3 regions of the Streptomyces sp. NPDC057617 genome follow, and region 1 is predicted to be linked to each of the others. Evidence: riboswitches for the same ligand, from Rfam matches in the RefSeq annotation. Region 1 holds a riboswitch; each other region holds the start of a gene.
The links. Region 1 has a riboswitch for S-adenosylmethionine ahead of thrC (threonine synthase). Riboswitches for the same ligand answer to the same signal wherever they lie in the genome.
Positions count from the first base shown of each region.

Region 2: another riboswitch for S-adenosylmethionine. It lies ahead of ACFU9P_RS10595 (aminotransferase class V-fold PLP-dependent enzyme); the one in region 1 lies ahead of thrC (threonine synthase).
Region 3: another riboswitch for S-adenosylmethionine. It lies ahead of ACFU9P_RS05165 (glutathione S-transferase C-terminal domain-containing protein); the one in region 1 lies ahead of thrC (threonine synthase).

Region 1 is NZ_JBHVGV010000011.1:145,500-151,476, reverse strand. Features, by position in the region: gene ACFU9P_RS26075 (trehalose-6-phosphate synthase) at 1-996, opposite strand, end outside; gene ACFU9P_RS26070 (hypothetical protein) at 1,128-1,424, opposite strand; gene ACFU9P_RS26065 (glucosyl-3-phosphoglycerate synthase) at 1,463-2,434, opposite strand; SAM riboswitch class I at 2,689-2,816, shown strand; gene thrC (threonine synthase) at 2,834-4,120, shown strand; gene ACFU9P_RS26055 (ubiquitin-like small modifier protein 1) at 4,179-4,454, shown strand; gene ACFU9P_RS26050 (cold-shock protein) at 4,876-5,079, shown strand; gene groL (chaperonin GroEL) at 5,461-5,977, shown strand, end outside.
Region 2 is NZ_JBHVGV010000003.1:383,468-389,444, forward strand. Features, by position in the region: gene ACFU9P_RS10585 (cytochrome bc complex cytochrome b subunit) at 1-1,134, shown strand, start outside; gene trpD (anthranilate phosphoribosyltransferase) at 1,384-2,454, shown strand; SAM riboswitch class IV at 2,710-2,827, shown strand; gene ACFU9P_RS10595 (aminotransferase class V-fold PLP-dependent enzyme) at 2,862-4,250, shown strand; gene ACFU9P_RS10600 (Lrp/AsnC family transcriptional regulator) at 4,294-4,575, opposite strand; gene ACFU9P_RS10605 (rhomboid family intramembrane serine protease) at 4,572-5,246, opposite strand; gene ACFU9P_RS10610 (hypothetical protein) at 5,468-5,710, shown strand; gene ACFU9P_RS10615 (NYN domain-containing protein) at 5,744-5,977, shown strand, end outside.
Region 3 is NZ_JBHVGV010000001.1:1,189,643-1,195,619, forward strand. Features, by position in the region: gene ACFU9P_RS05150 (NtaA/DmoA family FMN-dependent monooxygenase) at 1-1,065, opposite strand, end outside; gene ACFU9P_RS05155 (LLM class flavin-dependent oxidoreductase) at 1,087-2,340, opposite strand; gene ACFU9P_RS05160 (putative leader peptide) at 2,508-2,639, opposite strand; gene ACFU9P_RS05165 (glutathione S-transferase C-terminal domain-containing protein) at 2,686-3,609, opposite strand; SAM riboswitch class IV at 3,926-4,072, opposite strand; gene ACFU9P_RS05170 (MFS transporter) at 4,436-5,617, shown strand; gene ACFU9P_RS05175 (winged helix-turn-helix transcriptional regulator) at 5,678-5,977, opposite strand, start outside.

The DNA.
Region 1 (5,977 bases):
GGCGAAGGCGACATGGACGACGCGTTCGCGCCATTCGGGGTGGTCGACGAGGAGCTGCCGGTAGGCGAGCAGACCGCGGACGATGTTCTTGGACAGTTCCGTACGGTCCACCCGGACGATCGTCTTCCGCGGCTCGCCGGAGCCCGGACCTGAGTCTCCTGTACGGCCGATCTGTTCGCGCAGGGTCGCGATCCGGTCCTCCACGTCCGGGCGGTGCGCGCGCTCGCGCAGGAAGTCGCCGTCCGCGCCGAGGCCGTGCACACCGATCCCGGTGTTGCCCGTACCGCCCAGCAGTTCCGTACAGCAGGCGCGGAAGGCGTCCGCCCAACGGTGGGTCAGGAAGGCCGCGCGGTCCGCGCCGAGGATGCCGCGCAGCAACTGGCGGGCGATGTCGTCGGGCAGCAGCCGGAAGTAGTCGACCGGCGCCCACGGGGTGTGCGAGAAGTGCCCGATCCGCAGGTCGGGGCGGAGCGCGCGCAGCATCCCGGGCACCAGCGCCAGGTGGTAGTCCTGCACCAGGACCGCCGCGCCCTCCGCCGCCTCGTCCGCGAGCGCCTCCGCGAAGGCGCGGTTGTACGTCTCGTACGACGCCCACTGCGCGCGGAACTCCGGGCCGAAGGACGGCTCCAGCGGTGTCTGGTAGAGCAGGTGGTGCAGGAACCAGAGCGTGGAGTTGGCGACGCCGTTGTACGCGTCCGCGTACACCTCGGGCGCGATCCCCAGCATCCGGACCCGCTGGCCGCCGGTGTCGGCCGGGTCGAGCCGTCCGTCCGTACGCCGTACCGCCTCGCGGTCGCCGTCGCCGAGCGCCGCGCACACCCACACCGCGCCGTCGTCGGACCCGATGGCCGAGAGGCCGGACACCAGACCGCCGCCGCCGCGCTTCGGCGCCAGCGTGCCGTCGTCGCGCAGGGTGTACGAGACGGGGCCGCGGTTGGACGCGACGAGGATCTGGGCGGGGTGGACCTGGGGCCGGGGGGGCGGCTCGGTAACCATGTGCCGAACCTAGCCCGTCCCGTAAACGCTCAAACGTACGGACGGTGTGGCGTGCGCCCCGTCGGAGAGGCAGCCAGGTCAGGCGCCTGCTGCCGTCGAGCCCGGTCCGCCCGGCCCCGCCCCGTCGAAGCTCAGCGGCGGCCGCGGGTCGCCGCCAGTGCCACCGCCCCCGCGCCCGTCAGCGCCAGTGCCACCCCGCCGAGCAGCCACAGCCGCTCCGCCACGCCGCCGGTGTCCGCGAGATGGCCTTCCAGCGGTTCGTGCACCGCGCCCTCCACGGCCTCCCGTGCCGGGCCGTATACCCCTGCCCGGTCCGCCGGCGGCTGGTCCGCGGCCAGCGCCTGTCCGGACGCAAGCGGTGTGAGCGCGACCAGTGTCCCGGCCAGCACCCCGATTGCCCGGCTGATAATCACATCTTTTGCCCTCATAAGGGTGCAATGTAAGCAACTGATGTGATGATGCGCGGTTACGCCGCGCGTCCGGCCGTGTACTCCGCGATCTCCCGCATCGGCGGCCGCTCCTCCGTGTCCACGGAGTAGGTGCGCGGTACGAACCCGTCCTCGCCCCGGTCGAACTGCGTCAGCTCCGGACGTACCAAATGCGCGCGGGACAGCCGCAGTTGGGCCGTACGGTAGATCGCCGCGGCCATCCGCCCCAGCGCCCGGTCGTCCTGGTGGCGGTGCAGCCGTACGCCCACATCGACCTGGCCCAGCGCGTCCAGGCCCACCGTGTGCAGCGCGTCGACCAGCAGCCCCAGCTCCACGCCGTACCCGACCGGGAACGGCAGCCGCTCCAGCAGCGAGCGCCGCGCCGCGTACTCCCCGCCCAGCGGCTGGACGAACCCGGCCAGCCGGGGCCAGTGCAGATTGAGCAGCGGGCGCGCCACCAGCTCGGTCACCCGCCCGCCCTGACCGGCCGGGCCGCCCCGGCTGCCGGTGAGAGCGCTCTCATCCAGCGGACGGTCGTACATCGCCTTCACGAACTGCACATCCGTGTCCGTCAGCAGCGGCCCCACCGTCCCGGACACGAACTCCGCCGAGAACCGGCGCAGATCCGCGTCCACGAAACACACCACATCGCCGCTCGTCACCAGCAGCGACCGCCACAGCACCTCGCCCTTGCCGGGCAGCGCGGTCAGCCGCGGCAGGATCGCGTCCCGGTGCACCACCCGCGCGCCCGCCGCCGCCGCGACCTCGGCCGTACGGTCCGTGGAGCCGGAGTCGATCACCACCAGCTCGTCGACCAGCGGCGCCCGCTCCATCAGCTCACGCCGGATCACCGACACGATCCCGCCGACCGTCGCCTCTTCGTCGAGCGCCGGCAGCACCACGCTCACCGTGGTGCCGCGCGCGGCCTTCGCCAGCAGGAGCCGGTCGAGCGTACGGTCGGCCGCCGACCAGGAGCGCCTGGTCAGCCAGCGTTCCACCTCTTCCAGCACGGTCGGTACTCTCCCTGACGTGTCGTGCGTGTCGTGAGTGTCGTGCGATGCCCGCCCATGCATGCTCACGCGTGCCCATACGTTTCACGCGTGCTCATGCATGGTCACGCGTGCCGACGTGATCCATCTCGCGGTGCGGACCACTATCTCAACCGTCCGCTCCTTCGGTTACAGTCTTGAACAACACGAGTGGCCACCGCATGCCGGGGTCGTTTCGTGAAAAAACGCGCCGGACCAGGGGTCCGACGCCATAGCGCTCATCCAGAGGGACTGAGGGAACGGCCCGTTGAAGTCCCGGCAACCCTCCCGCCGACCGCGAGGTCACGGTGGGGAAGGTGCCAATTCCGTCTTGCGGCGAAATGCGTCGTAAGGAAGATGAGGAGAAAGGGCCTCGCCATCATGGCTGTGCAGACCGTCCGCCACGCCGACGCCTCTGTCGATCTCGGACCCGCCGCCGCCCTCTCGTGCCGCGAGTGCGGAGAGCGCTTCCAACTCGGGCCGATCTTCGCCTGTGCGAGCTGTTTCGGGCCGCTCGAAGTCGCGTACGACCTGCCGAGCGGCACCCCCGAAGAGCTGAAGAAGCGCATCGCCGAAGGACCGGACAACATCTGGCGGTACGCGCCGCTGCTGCCCGTCCCCGCCGATGTGGCGAGCAAGCCGAACATCAACCCCGGCTTCACCAAGCTGGTCAAGGCCGACAACCTCGCCCGCGAACTGGGCGTCACCGGCGGCCTGTACGTCAAGGACGACTCCGGCAACCCGACGCACTCCTTCAAGGACCGGGTCGTCGCCATCGCCGTCGAGGCCGCCCGCGCCTTCGGCTTCACCACCCTCTCCTGCTCCTCCACCGGCAATCTGGCCGGCGCGGTCGGCGCCGCCGCAGCCCGCGCCGGCTTCCGCTCCTGCGTGTTCATCCCGCACGACCTGGAGCAGGGCAAGGTCGTCATGGCGGCGGTGTACGGCGGTGAACTCGTCGGTATCGAGGGCACGTACGACGATGTGAACCGGTTCTGCTCGGAGCTGATCGGCGACCCGCTGGGCGAGGGCTGGGGCTTCGTCAACGTCAACCTCCGCCCGTACTACGGCGAGGGCTCCAAGACCCTCGCGTACGAGATCTGCGAGCAGCTCGGCTGGCGGATCCCCGACCAGATCGTCGTCCCGGTCGCCTCGGGCTCGCAGCTCACGAAGATCGACAAGGGTCTCCAGGAGCTGATCAAGCTGGGGCTGGTGGAGGACAGGCCGTACAAGATCTTCGGCGCCCAGGCCGAGGGGTGTTCGCCGGTGTCCACCGCGTTCAAGGCCGGGCACGATGTCGTACGGCCGCAGAAGCCGGACACGATCGCCAAGTCGCTGGCGATCGGCAACCCGGCGGACGGACCGTACGTCCTGGACATCGCCCGGCGTACGGGCGGGGCGGTCGAGGACGTCGACGACGAGCTGATCGTCGAGGCGATCAAGCTGCTGGCGCGCACCGAGGGGATCTTCGCGGAGACCGCGGGCGGGGTGACGGTCGGTGTGACGAAGAAGCTGATCGACGCCGGTCTGCTCGACCCGGCGCTGACGACCGTGGTCCTCAACACGGGTGACGGACTGAAGACCCTGGACGCCGTGGCGGCGACGACGGGGCCGACCGCGACGATCCGCCCGAGCCTGGACGCGTTCCGCGAAGCCGGCCTGGCCCGCTGAATCCCGACGACGTTACCGGCGTTACGGAAAGCCGGAAGACGGAAGGCAGAACACCACTATGAGCGTCAATGTCCGCATCCCCACCATTCTCCGTACGTACACCGGCGGTCAGGCGGAGGTCCCGGCCGAGGGGGCGACCCTCTCCGAGGTCATCCAGTCCCTGGAGGCCAACCACCCCGGCATCGCCGCGCGCGTCCTGGACGACCAGGGCAAGCTGCGCCGCTTTGTGAACGTGTACGTGAACGACGACGATGTCCGTTTCGAGCAGGGCCTGGAGACCGTCACCCCGGCGGGCGCGGGCGTGTCGATCATCCCCGCGGTCGCCGGGGGCTGAGCCTCCCCGAGCCCCCGGAGCCCTATGCCCCGCCGGTGCGGCTCGTTCTGACGGCTCCCCCGATGGTCCCCCGATGGTCCCCCGATGGCTCCCTCCGCGAAGCAAGCGGAGGGAGCCATTCTCTATGGTTGAACGCGATAGAGTATGGGAACGCCCCTCCGCCGCCCCTGCCGCGCGTGTATCAGAACGCGACAACATGGGGGCAAAGTCCTGGTGTTGTTTGCGCTATAGGTGCGCTTTGCCCGGCCCGACTTGCCCGGGAACGCAGCGAATTCGTCGCTATGCGTGTTCAGCCATGCCCAGAATTCTCGTCCGATTGACCTGTTGCAGAGGGCAGTTGGGCAGATACATTCAGCCGCGGTCGACGCGTTCCGGCGCGAAGTGTGGCCCCCTGGAAGGGCCAGTAATAGGGGAGTTAGGCATGGCTCAGGGCACCGTCAAGTGGTTCAACGCGGAGAAGGGGTACGGCTTCATCGCGGTCGACGGTGGTGCGGATGTTTTCGTCCACTACAGCGCGATCCAGATGGACGGTTACCGCACCCTTGAAGAAGGTCAGCGAGTGGAGTTCGAGATCTCGCAGGGCCAGAAGGGTCCGCAGGCGGACATGGTCAAGCTCGCCGTCTGATCCCGGCGCGATCGGCCACCGACGCACTCAGCTCACGCGCGAGGGGCCCGTATCCCAGAGATGGGGATACGGGCCCCTCGTGCGTGCACACGCGCGGTACGCGCTCGGGGTGCCCGCGGGCGTACCCGTACCCGTGCCTCGAAGGGGTCGCGGGAGCCGGGGGAGCTTGCACTCTCGGGGGTCGAGTGCTAATCATTGGCGTTAGCACTCTGCAAGTGAGAGTGACAACTTGAGGACCGGGTCAGTGAGGCCCGAAGAGCCGGTGGGGCAAGGAACCGCACGGCTCTCAGGCCGTCCGTCGCGGGCGCCGTCGCGGTCCGTTCCACCCGCCCCCTGGGCCTGGCGGCCCGGGGAGACCCCTGTCCGGGAGGACCACTTCACATGGCCAAGATCATCGCGTTCAACGAGGAGGCACGGCGCGGTCTCGAGCGCGGGATGAACCAGCTCGCCGACGCCGTCAAGGTCACCCTTGGCCCCAAGGGCCGTAACGTCGTCCTCGAGAAGAAGTGGGGCGCCCCCACGATCACCAACGATGGTGTGTCCATCGCCAAGGAGATCGAGCTCGAGGACCCGTACGAGAAGATCGGCGCCGAGCTGGTCAAGGAAGTCGCCAAGAAGACGGACGACGTCGCCGGCGACGGTACGACCACCGCGACCGTGCTCGCCCAGGCGCTCGTCCGCGAGGGCCTGCGCAATGTGGCCGCCGGTGCCAACCCGATGGCCCTCAAGCGTGGTATCGAGAAGGCCGTCGAGGCCGTCTCGGGCGCTCTGCTGGAGCAGGCCAAGGACGTGGAGACCAAGGAGCAGATCGCTTCGACCGCCTCCATCTCCGCCGCCGACACCCAGATCGGCGAGCTGATCGCCGAGGCCATGGACAAGGTCGGCAAGGAAGGCGTCA
Region 2 (5,977 bases), on a different contig from region 1:
TTCATGCAGGGCGCGATCCTGTCGGTGCCGGTGGTCGGGACGTATCTCTCGATGTTCCTGTTCGGCGGGGAGTTCCCCGGCGGCGACTTCGTGGCCCGGTTCTACTCGGTCCATATCCTGCTGCTGCCCGGCATCATGCTGGGCCTGGTCGTGGCCCATCTGATCCTGGTCTTCTACCACAAGCACACCCAGTTCGCGGGTCCCGGACGTACGAACACGAACGTCGTGGGCATGCCGCTGCTGCCGGTCTACATGGCCAAGGCCGGAGGCTTCTTCTTCCTGGTCTTCGGGCTGATCGCGATCGTCTCGGCCATCGCCACGATCAACCCGATCTGGGCGCTCGGTCCGTACCGCCCCGACCAGGTGTCCACCGGAGCCCAGCCCGACTGGTACATGGGCTTCTCCGAAGGGCTCATCCGTGTGATGCCCGGCTGGGAGATCAACTTCCTGGGGCACACGCTTGTCCTGGGTGTGTTCATCCCGCTGGTGATCTTCCCGCTGGTGCTGGTCGCGATCGCGGTCTACCCGTTCATCGAGGGCTGGGTCACCCGCGATCCCCGCGAGCACCACATCCTGGACCGGCCACGCAACGCACCGACCCGTACGGCCTTCGGTGTGGCCTGGCTGACCTGGTACTTCATCCTGCTCGTCGGTGGCGGCAACGACCTGTGGGCGACGCACTTCCATCTGTCGATCAACGCGATCACCTGGTTCGTCCGGGTCGCCTTCTTCGTCGGACCGGTTGTCGCCTTCGTCGTCACCAAGCGGATCTGTCTGGGGCTCCAGCGACGCGACGCCGAGAAGGTGCTGCACGGACGCGAGTCCGGGATCATCAAGCGGCTGCCGCACGGTGAGTTCATCGAGGTGCACACCCCGCTGGACCAGGCCGATCTGCACCGGCTGACCGCGCACGACCAGCACAAGCCGGCCGAGATCGGCCCGCCGGTCGACGAGAACGGCGTACGGCGCAAGGTCGGCCCCGCGGAGAAGCTCCGAGTGAAGCTCAGCAAGGGCTACTACGGCGAGGGCAGCCAGATCCCCAAGCCGACCGCCGAGGAGTACAACGAGATCGCGGCCGCGCACGGCCACGGGCACGGGCACGAGGAGATCACCACGGGCCACGGCAAGCACTGATCCGGCCGTAACAGGTCGCCACCACCGAGGGCCCCGGCCCGGTCTCCCGCGAGGGAACCGGCCGGGGCCCTCGGCGTGCGTGGGCGGGCGGACGTACGGGGTGTGTGCGCCTACGAGGTGTGCGTACGAGGTGTGCCCGGGCGCGTCCGTACTCCGGTCACTCGTGCCTGCGGCCCTGGCTCCGCCGATACGCTTACGGCGGGCCCTGTACGGCCCGTACCCATCCCCGGGCACCCACCAGGAGCGAGCATGAGCGCTGTGACCCCCGTCGGAGGCGACACCGTGGCGGACCGCACCTGGCCCGGCGTGCTGAACCCGCTGCTGCGCGGCGAGAACCTGAGCCTCCAGGACACGGCGTGGGCCATGGACCGCATCATGAGCGGCGAGGCCACCGACGCGCAGATCGCCGGGTTCGCGGTGGCGCTGCGGGCGAAGGGCGAGACGGTGGAGGAGGTCTCGGGCCTCGTACGCACCATGTACGCGCACGCCAACACCATTGAGGTGCCGGGCCGTACGGTCGACATCGTCGGTACGGGCGGGGATCTCGCCAAGACCGTCAATATCTCCACGATGGCGGCGATCGTGGTGGCGGGCACCGGTGCCAAGGTCGTCAAGCACGGCAACCGCGCGGCCTCGTCCGCGAGCGGGGCCTCGGACGTCCTGGAGAAGCTCGGCGTCAACCTGGAGCTGACCCCGCAGCGGGTCGTGGAGGTCGCCGAGGAAGCGGGGATCACCTTCTGCTTCGCGGTGAAGTTCCACCCGGCGCTGCGGTACGCGGCCAAGGCCCGCAAGGAACTCGGCGCGCAGACCACCTTCAATGTGCTGGGTCCGCTGACCAATCCGGCGCGGGTCGGGTCCCAGGCGGTGGGCGTCGCGGATCTGCGGATGGCGCCGATCGTGGCGGGGGTGCTCGCCGAGCGCGGCAACTCGTCGTTGGTCTTCCGCGGTGACGACGGCCTGGACGAGCTGACGACGACCGCGACGTCCCGGGTGTGGGTGGTACGGGACGGCAAGGTCACCGAGGAGTCCTTCGACCCGCGTGATGTGGGCCTGGACCTGGTGCCGATCGAGGCGCTGCGGGGCGCGGACGCGTCGTACAACGCGGATGTCGCCCGCCGGCTGCTGGCCGGCGAGCCGGGCCCGGTCCGCGACGCGGTCCTGCTGAACGCGGCGGCGGCACTGGTGGCGCTTGATCCCACGGGGGAGGCGCTGGCGGTGCAGTTGGGGGCGGGGATGGCGAGGGCGGCGGAAGCGGTGGACTCGGGCGAGGCGAGGCGGACGCTGGAGCGGTGGGTGGAGGCAAGCAACACGGGCGCCTGAGCGGCGGGCGGCGGCCCGTTCGTCCTCAATCGCCGGACGGGCTGCTGTGCTGTGTCCTCAATCGCCGGACAGGCTGCTGTGTTGTGTCCTCAATCGCCGGACGGGCTTGTTTTTGCTGGGCGGCACCAGTTGCGCACCCGGGTGCGGGCAAATCCAGCCCGTCCGGCGTTTGAGGACGGAACCGCTTACGCCAGCGCGTCCCGGATCGCGGACGCAGGCGCACCCGCGTGGACGTTGTGGCATACTCCTCGACCAGGTCATGAGCGACAGCGATTACGGCCCCGGCTCGCTGTCCGGCAACCCTCCGTCCGTGGCGGGGTGCCCCGGGTGAAGACCAGGCCGTGGGCAGCGAGGTCCGCGGCAAGCGCGGGCCCTTTGGGGTCCTGGTCCCCAAGGGAGCCGTTTCCGTGAGCCCGAATGCCGTCAGCACGACCGCCGCCGCCCCCCTTCCCGTTCTCGGGCGTGATGTCACCGTGCCGCTGGTCACCGGTGGCGAAGTCACCTACGCCGCGCTCGACTACGCGGCCAGCGCCCCCGCGCTCCAGCGGGTCTGGGACGATGTCGCCGCGTACGCCCCGTACTACGGCAGTGTGCACCGCGGCGCCGGGTATCTTTCGCAGCTCTCCACCGACCTGTTCGAGAACAGCCGCCGCACCGTCGCGGAGTTCCTCGGCTGCCGCCCCGACGACCAGGTCGTCTTCACCCGCTCGACCACCGACTCGCTGAATCTGCTCGCGGCCGTACTCCCCGCCGGCTGCGAGGTGTTCGTCTTCGAGACCGAGCACCACGCCTCCCTGCTGCCCTGGCGGGACGCCCGCGCCGGGGACGCCGGGATCAGCTATCTCAACGCCCCGCGCACCCCCGACGAGGCCGTTGCCACCCTGGAACGGGCGCTCGCGCGGCGGGACTCGCGGCGTCCGGCGCTGGTGTGTGTCACCGGCGCCTCCAATGTCACCGGCGAGCTGTGGCCCGTACGGGAACTGGCCGCCGCCGCGCACGCCCATGGCGCCCGGATCGTCCTCGACGCCGCGCAACTCGCCCCGCACCACCGCGTGGACATCGCCGCGCTGGACGTCGACTGGGTCGCCTTCTCCGGGCACAAGCTGTACGCGCCGTTCGGCTCCGGGGTCCTCGCGGGCCGCGCCGACTGGCTGCGGGACGCCGAACCGTATCTCGCGGGCGGCGGCGCCAGCCGTACGGTGGCGCGCAGGGCCGACGGCGGGGTCGACGTCGAGTGGCACACCACGGCCGCCCGGCACGAGGCCGGTTCGCCGAATGTGATCGGGGCGTACGCGATCGCCTCCGCCTGCAAGGCGCTCACCGAGGCGGGCTTCGACACGCTCGTCGAGCGCGAGCAGCAGCTCATCGACCGGGTGCGCTCGGGTCTCGCGGAGGTGCCCGAGGTCAGGGTGCTGTCGCTGTTCGGGGACGACGCCCCGCGTGTGGGCGTTCTGTCGTTCGTGGTCGAGGGCTGGAACAGCTCGCACTTCGCCGCCGCGCTCTCCGCGGAGTACGGCATCGGCGTACGGGACGGGCTGTTCTGCGCCCACCCGCTGGTGCGGACCCTGCTGGGGACGGACCCGCAGGACCCGGGGGAGTGCGGCGCCCCGGAGGCGGAGCCGGGCGAGCGCTCGCTCAACGCGATCCGGGTGAGCTTCGGCGCCGGAACCCCGGACGAGCACGTGGACCGCTTCGTCCGCGCCGTACGGGAGCTGGTGAACGACGGGGCGCGCTGGAACTACCGTACGGAGGACGGCCGTTGCGTCCCCGACCGGTCCGGAGCGCCGGCGGCGTAACGACCGTACGGGCGCACAAACCCCCGCGCCGCCGCCGGACTGGCTAGGCGTCGAGGCCGATCGCGAACGCCGCTTCCAGGTCGTGCTGCGAGTACGTACGGAACGCCACATGCGTGTCCGTGGCCTCGACGCCCTCGATCTTGCTGATCCTGCCGGGGATCACATCCGCCAGATCGTCGTGCCTGGCCACCCGCACCATGGCGATCAGGTCGTACGTACCGGTGACCGAGAAGACCTCGCTGACGCTGTCCAGCGCGGCGATGGCCTCCGCGATCTCGGGGATCCGGTCCACGCTGGTCTTGATGAGCACGATCGCGGTGATCACGGCTGACGTTCTCCCTCGGTGGCCGCGGTGTGGTCTCCCACTGTATCGGTACGCCAGTACCGCACCCAGGTGTAGAGGAAGCCCTCGCCGAAGCCCACCAGGTGCGTCAGATACGCGACGCCCGGCCCCGAACTCGCGCCCCGCGCCGCCAGCCACTGGAGCGCGAACCAGAAGATCAGCACCATCCAGGCGGGGAAGCGCAGCGGCAGGAAGAACAGGAACGGGAAGAGGCTGGTGACCCGGGTCTTCGGGAAGAGGAAGAGAAAGGCGCCGAGCACTCCCGAGATCGCACCCGAGGCGCCCACCAGGGTCTGGTGCGAGGCCGCGTTGGCCAGCGCGTACGCCAGCAGCGCGAGACAGCCGACGCCGAGGTAGAAGAGCAGGAAGTGGATCCGGCCCATCCGCTCCTCCGCCATCGTGCCGAAGACGAACAGGAACAGCATGTTCCCGAGCAGATGCAGCCAGCTACCGTGCACGAACAGCGCGGTCAGTGGACTGAGCAGGGCGCGCGGCGAGGCGCTCAGCAGCTCGACGGGGACGACACCCCATTGTTCGAAATAGGCGCTCTGGGCGGCGAGCCGCGCTTCTCCCGTTCCGTACGCGGGATTGAAGCCCGAGGCCGGGCTGAACAGGAAAGCCAGACAGCAGAGCCCGATCAGTGTGTAGGTCACCGCTGGTCCGCCGGCCGTCGTCCGCCACGTATTCACTGACAGAGCATGGCGTACCGGGACTGACCGGTACAGAGCGCCTCGCCGCTCCCTGGGGTGCCCGCGAGGCCGTAGGGTTGCAGGGAGTACATCCGCTGTTCGACGGCGCACCACGGACGACGGCGCGAGGGGCAGCGGGACCGCACGACCGGAACGAACGGGACGACGTGAAAGAGGGCGCACTGATGACGACGGTTCCCCGGCCGACGGCAGCCACCCGGTGGCGCTGCACCCTGTGCGGCAATCTCACGCGCTTCGACGTGACACGGTCGTCCAAGGCCGTGGAGTACGTCCATCTGGACCTGGCGGGGGAACCGACGGTCGAGGAGCGCGAGGTGGTCAGTGAGACCATCGAGTCGGTGCGGTGCCGGTGGTGCAACGCGGTGGATCAGATCGAACTGGTGGACAGGCCGGGCGCCGGTTCCTGAGGGAGCCGCCCGAAAGGGTATGGGGTGACGGATGTGGAGCAGGGCGCAAGCGGTGCGGAGCCGGCCGGCGCGGCCGGCGGTGACGCCGCGGAGGCGCTCGACCGCCCGCTCCCGGACGGGGTACGGCGCCGGGTCATCGCGCTGGTCTCGGACGCCTTCGGCGGTCTGACCCTCACCGAACTCCCCACGCAGTTGCGGCAGTACGCCCGGTTCACCCCGAACCGGCGGGCGAAGTTCGCGGGCAACGCGATGGCGGCGGCCCTGGAG
Region 3 (5,977 bases), on a different contig from region 1:
CTGGGCGCGGCCGCGGGCGATGGTGTGCTCGCCGAGGTCCGGTTCGATGTCGGGAAGCGGGCCCTCCGGGTCGTACGCGGACAGATCGCGGTTCCAGACGAATTCCAGGTGCTTGATCGCGGTGGCCCCGCTGACCTGCTGCCGGCGCACTTCGCGGGCCAGCTCCTCCGCCTCGGCGTCCGTGTCGCCGAGCACGAAGGTCGCGGCGGGCAGGATCAGCAACTGGTCGTGGGTACGGCCGTGGCGGGCGAGGCGGCTCTTGACGTCCGTGTAGAACGCCCGCCCTTCCTTGAGGGTGCTGTAGCGGCTGAAGATCGCGTCCGCGCCGGCCGCCGCGAACTCGCGTCCTTCCTCGGAGTCGCCGGCCTGGAAGATGACCGGGCGTCCCTGCGGGCTGCGCGGGACATTGAACTGTCCGGCGATGTCGAAGTGCTGCCCCTTGTGCACGAAGGCTCCGGCCCGCGCGTCCCGCAGGAAGATGCCGGACTCCTTGTCGGCGGCTATCTCGTCGCCATGCCAGGAGTCGAACAACTCGATGGCGGTGGCCAGGAATTCCTTCGCCCGCGAGTAGCGCTCGTTCTGCGGCAGGAAGCCGCCGCGGCGGAAGTTCTCGCCGGTGAAGGCGTCCCACGAGGTGACGACGTTCCAGGCGGCGCGCCCGTCCGACAGGTGGTCGAGGCTGGCGAACTGGCGGGCCACCTCGTACGGCTCGTTGAAGGTCGAGTTGATCGTGCCGGTCAGGCCGAGGCGTTCGGTGACGGCAGCGAGCGCGGTCAGGACGGTGAAGGTGTCGGGCCGCCCGACGACGTCCAAGTCGTAGATCCGGCCGCCCTGTTCGCGCAGCCGCAGGCCCTCCGCGAGAAAGAGGAAGTCGAACTTGGCGCGCTCGGCGGTCCGCGCGAAGTGTACGAACGAGCTGAACTCGACGTGGCTGCCCGCCTCGGGGTCGCTCCATACGGTGGTGTTGTTGACACCGGGGAAATGCGCGGCGAGGTGGATCTGCTTCAGCGGCGTGGCGGGGTTCAGCGGCGCGGCGGACTTCGGCGGGATGGCGGACTTGCTCATTTCTCGTACGGTCCTTCCGGCTCAGGCGACGGCGTAGCGGTTGGCGGGGCGGGGCAGTCCGAGCAGCCCGCGCAGGGTGCTCGCCCCGTACGCGGTACGGAAGGCGCCACGGCGCTGGAGTTCGGGCACCAGGTGGCGGGTGATCTGCTCCAGGTCGTACGGAAGGGCCGCGGGCCGCAGCCGGAAGCCGGTCAGTCCGGCATCCCGCAACTCCTCCAGCAGGTCGGCGAGTTGAGCGGGCGACCCGGTGAACACACGGGCGTCGCTGCTGTACTCGGCGCCTGCACGTTCGTCGAGGCGGGCCTTGCGGTCCGCAGCGGCGCCGGGGTCGTCGTCGAGGAAGACCACCAGGTCGCCGAAGACGTGCACGGTCTCGTCGGCGCGGCCGGCGGAGGCCTGTGCCGCGCGGATCTCGGCCAGGACGGCCCGGGCGTCATCGGCGTCGCCCGGGGTGACGAATCCGATGTCGGCCGAGCGGGCGACCAGTTCGTACGGGACGGTCGCGTGCGCGAGCGCGGCGACGAGCGGCTGTCCCTGGGGCGGGCGCGGGGTGATCGAGGGGCCCTTCACGCTGAAGTGCGCGCCCTCGAAGTCGATGTAGTGCAGCTTGTCGCGGTCGATGAAGCGGCCGGTGGCGACATCGCGGATCTCCGCGTCGTCCTCCCAGCTGTCCCAGAGCCGGCGCAGCACCTCGACGTAGTCGGCGGCTTCGTCGAACAGCTCCTTCACCCAGGGCCGTTCCGCTGCTGACCGTCCAGATGCCGGTTGTCCCGCCGCCGGCTGCCCCGCTGCCGTGGCCAGGTCCTCGATCCGCAGGCCCGGCACCGTACGGCGGCCGAAGTGCGCGGCCTCGTCGACGCGTCCGGACACCCTGACCTGGATTCCGGCCCGTCCGGTACTCACATAATCCAGGGTGGCGATCGCCTTCGAAAGGTGGAAGGGCTCGGTGTGGGTGACGACGGCGGTCGGGATCACCCCGATGTTCCGGGTCAGCGGCGCCACCCGGGCGGCGATGAGTACCGCGTCCAGCCGGCCCCGTACCTGATCGGTGCGCTCGTCCGGCTCGACGTACCGGGAGGTCTGGAGGCTCAGCGAGTCGTCGATGGTCACGAAGTCCAGGAGACCCCGCTCGGCCTCGGTGACCAGGTCGGTCCAGTACCGCCCGGTGAACAGTTCACCGGGCCGGGCGCCGGGCTCCCGCCAGGCCGCGGGATGCCAGCCGGCGCCGTCGAGGGCGACGGCCAGGTGGAGGGGTGCGTGTGATGCTCGGGGCATGGGGCCACCGCTTCCTGTGAGCATGCCGAAAGACGTCCGCGCCCGTGCTCGGTCGGGGTGGAGAGCCGGGCGAAGGTGGAGAGTCGAAGGTGGAGAGTCAGCGAAACAGAGAGAAAGGAGGGCCGGGCAAAGAGCGCCAAGCAGCGAGGGCCAGGTGCGCGAAATGCCTAAGCGGCCCGGTGCCGCGCGGCGACGGACTCGTACGCCGGACAGAGCGCGGCGGCGACGCGCTGGAGATCGATGTGGCGCCGCGAGTACATGGCGGTGGTGACCATGGGCCGCTGAGGGGCTCCCCGCACTGCCGTCACCTCCATCCCGGTCGGCCCGCGCCGTCCCGGGCTCGCGCTAACAAGCCAGGGCCTGAGGCCGGCACTCCTGATCCACCGGCACCGTGACGCGGCTCTGGTCCCCGGCACAGTCCTTGTCCTTCTCCGAAGAACACAGATCCTCACCGCTGTATTCCCGCTCCCCCTCCCTACGTTCGCCATTTCCCTCCGTATTTCCCTCCGTGCGTTCCCGACCTCCCTCCGTACACGGAAATCCGTGGAAGGCCGGGTGGGCGCCCAGCCGCCGTACGTACGACCAGAGGCGGTCACCGGCGGCGACGCGCCGCAGGGCTTCGGCGTCCAGGTGGACGAGCGCCACCCACAGATCCACATCCGCGGCCGTGAGCGTGTCCCCCAACACATAAGGATGCGAGGCCAGTTGACGCTCCAGGAGTTCCAGCGCCGGGTCCGGGGCCGGGTCCTCGCCGAGGAGTTCACGGACGCCGTCGATGTCGGCGGCCAGGGCGGCGGGCCGCAGACAGGGCAGACCGGCGCTGTCCTGGTCGGTGAAGCGGAGGGCGAGGTCGTCGAGGATGTCGGGGGTGTGGTTGTTCACGACCCGCCCGCTCCACAGGTCGCACAGCGCGGGCACGGCCGGCGGACCGTCGTAGTGATGCCGGGTGGTCGCGTACGCCGTACGGAGCGCGGCGAGCGCGTCGCGGGCGCCGGGCGGCGAGGGCAGGAGCGTGGTGCCGACGGAGTTCTTGAGTCCGAGCAGGCCGAGAGTGATCGAGATACGCATCGAGCCCGGACAGCCCAGCGAGAGATACAGGTGGTAGCGGTGCGCCGCCGGGTAGTAACCACCGCCCAGATCGGCGCCGATACGCTCGCGGAAACGCACGGGCGTGCCGGGGCGGGGGGTGCGAAGCGCCGCCGGGAAGGACGTCTGCGCAAAGGTCTCGGACATGGCAGCGGTCTCGGACATGGCAAAGGTCTCGGACATGGCTCTCTCCATGGCTGCGGTGGAGCCCCGGTGGCTTCTTCGGCGCCGGTGGCCGTACGTATGGGAGGAGGGCCGGGCGGCGCGCGGCAGCGCACAACGCCCGGACCCGGGAACGCGATTGCGGAGGGGTTCGGCTCAGGAAGCCGGGGAGCAGCCGTTGCGGAGCCGCAGCAGATCGATGTGGCGGCGCCTGGTCAGCAGGCGCGGACGCGGCAGCGGCACCGGCCGGAAAGTCCGGCAGGCGCTCCTGCTCTTCCGCGATGTCCTGGCCATCTCCGCCGGTCCCGTCCCGTCCATCGGGCCTCGCGAGACAACGAGACCGCACTTGCCCCACCCACCGGGCGGGACCTGGTCGTCACCCGGGGCACCCCGTCGCAGTGGAAGGGTTGCCTGCCAGCGGGCCGGGGCCGATGACCCACCCGAGCGGGAACTTCCGCACGGGCGAGCGCTGACAATCGTGACCGTCGCCCAACAGTCTGAGCGCGCTCCGGTGGGCCGTCAAGAAGGCGGTGCGGCAAGATCTGGGCGGGGACCGGCAGTTGAGACGGCGCTGGAACGACACCCCGACGCCGGCGAACGGGACGTACACCCGGCTCATCTCCGATGGAGATGACTGAAATCCCGAACCATCGCGGGTGATGAGGAAGCATCGAGGGGCGGACCGACGCTTACACCTGCGTGACGGCACCGAAGAAACTGCCGGCCACCGCACAGCGCTTCCGTCCGAGCCGGTCCACCGGCTCTCCCCGCCAAGAAGGTGCACATGTCCGCATCACCCGACGTCCGGAGTCCGCGCCGGCCCGCGACCGCCGAGGCCCCGCACGGCGTGCCGGGATGGCTGGTCGCGCTCCTGGCCGTCGCCACCGGAATGACGGTCGCCAACCTGTACTACGCGCAGCCCCTGTTGTCCTCGCTGAGCGGTGTCTTCCACACCAGCACGGCCACCACCGGCGCACTGATCACACTCACCCAGGTCGGCTATGTGATCGGCATGCTCTTCCTGGTCCCGCTCGGCGACCGGCTGGAGAAGCGCAACCTGATCGCGGTCCTACTGGCGATCACGACCCTCGCCCTCGTGGCGGCGGGACTCGCCACCAGCTTCCCCATGCTGCTGATCGCGTCGCTGGTCAGCGGCGCCACCTCGGTCGTCGCCCAGATACTGGTGCCCTTTGCCGCCGGCCTCGCCCCCGACCATGCCCGCGGCCGTATCGTCGGCCGGGTGATGAGCGGCCTGCTCACCGGCATCCTGCTCTCCCGCACCCTGAGCAGCCTGGTCTCCGACCTCACCGACTGGCGCGTCGTCTTCCTCGGCTCCGCCGGGCTCATGGCCCTGCTCGCCGTGGCCCTGCGCGTGGCGCTGCCGCGGCAGGCGCCGACCACCACCATCCCGTACCACCACGTGCTGCGCTCGACCGTCCGGCTGGTTCGCACCCACCCGGCGCTGCTGCGCCGCGGCCTCTACCAGGCAGCGATGTTCGGCGCCTTCAGCGCCTTCTGGACCACGGTGTCCTTCGTCCTGACCGGTCCCCGTTTCCACTACTCGGAGATCGGGGTCGGCGTCTTCGCCCTGGTCGGCGCGGCCGGAGCGGTCATCGCCCCGTTCGCCGGGCGCTGGGCGGACCGGGGGCTCGTACGTCCCATGACCGGTGCCGCGTTCGCGGTCGCGGCCCTGGCCTTCGCACTCGCCGGGTTCGGCGGTCACAGCATCGTCCTGATCGCCCTGGCCGCGGTCCTGATCGACATGGCTGTCCAGACCGCCCTCGTCCTCGGCCAGCACACCGTCTACCAGCTCGACCCCGCCGCCCGCGCGCGCCTGAACAGCGCCTTCATCGCCATGTTCTTCGTCGGGGGCGCAATCGGCTCCCAGCTCGGCTCCGTCTTCTACCACGCCGGAGGCTGGACCGCCGTCACCGGCCTCGGCGCAGCCCTTCCCCTCGTCGCGCTGCTCTACTGGACCACCGAACGCCGACACCGGGCAGACACGAAACCGAACACAGCGATCCTGTAAACGGGCGTACCCCCGGGGAGTCCGAGGTCGTCGCAGCCGCGGCCGGCAAACCCCCGGCGGTCACTGGGCCGCCGGGGCCCCTGTCCGGCGCGGCGATCCGCCGACCGGGAGCGGATCGAGAAGTCGTCGTGGTGTGTTGATCGCGCTGGACACGGGGTCGCGGTCGGAGTCCGTCGTATCGAAGCCGGGTCCGGGTTCGATACGGATCTCCGGGACCGGGACAACCAGACCGCAGTCCTGGCAGCGCCCCTCATGGTCGAGCCGACCTCCGTCCTGGTCGTGGCGGAGGACGCGCTTCGTTCCGGCAGGGGAGTAGAAGTCCTCCCCCCAGTTCATCAGAGCGCGCACGACCGGCCACAG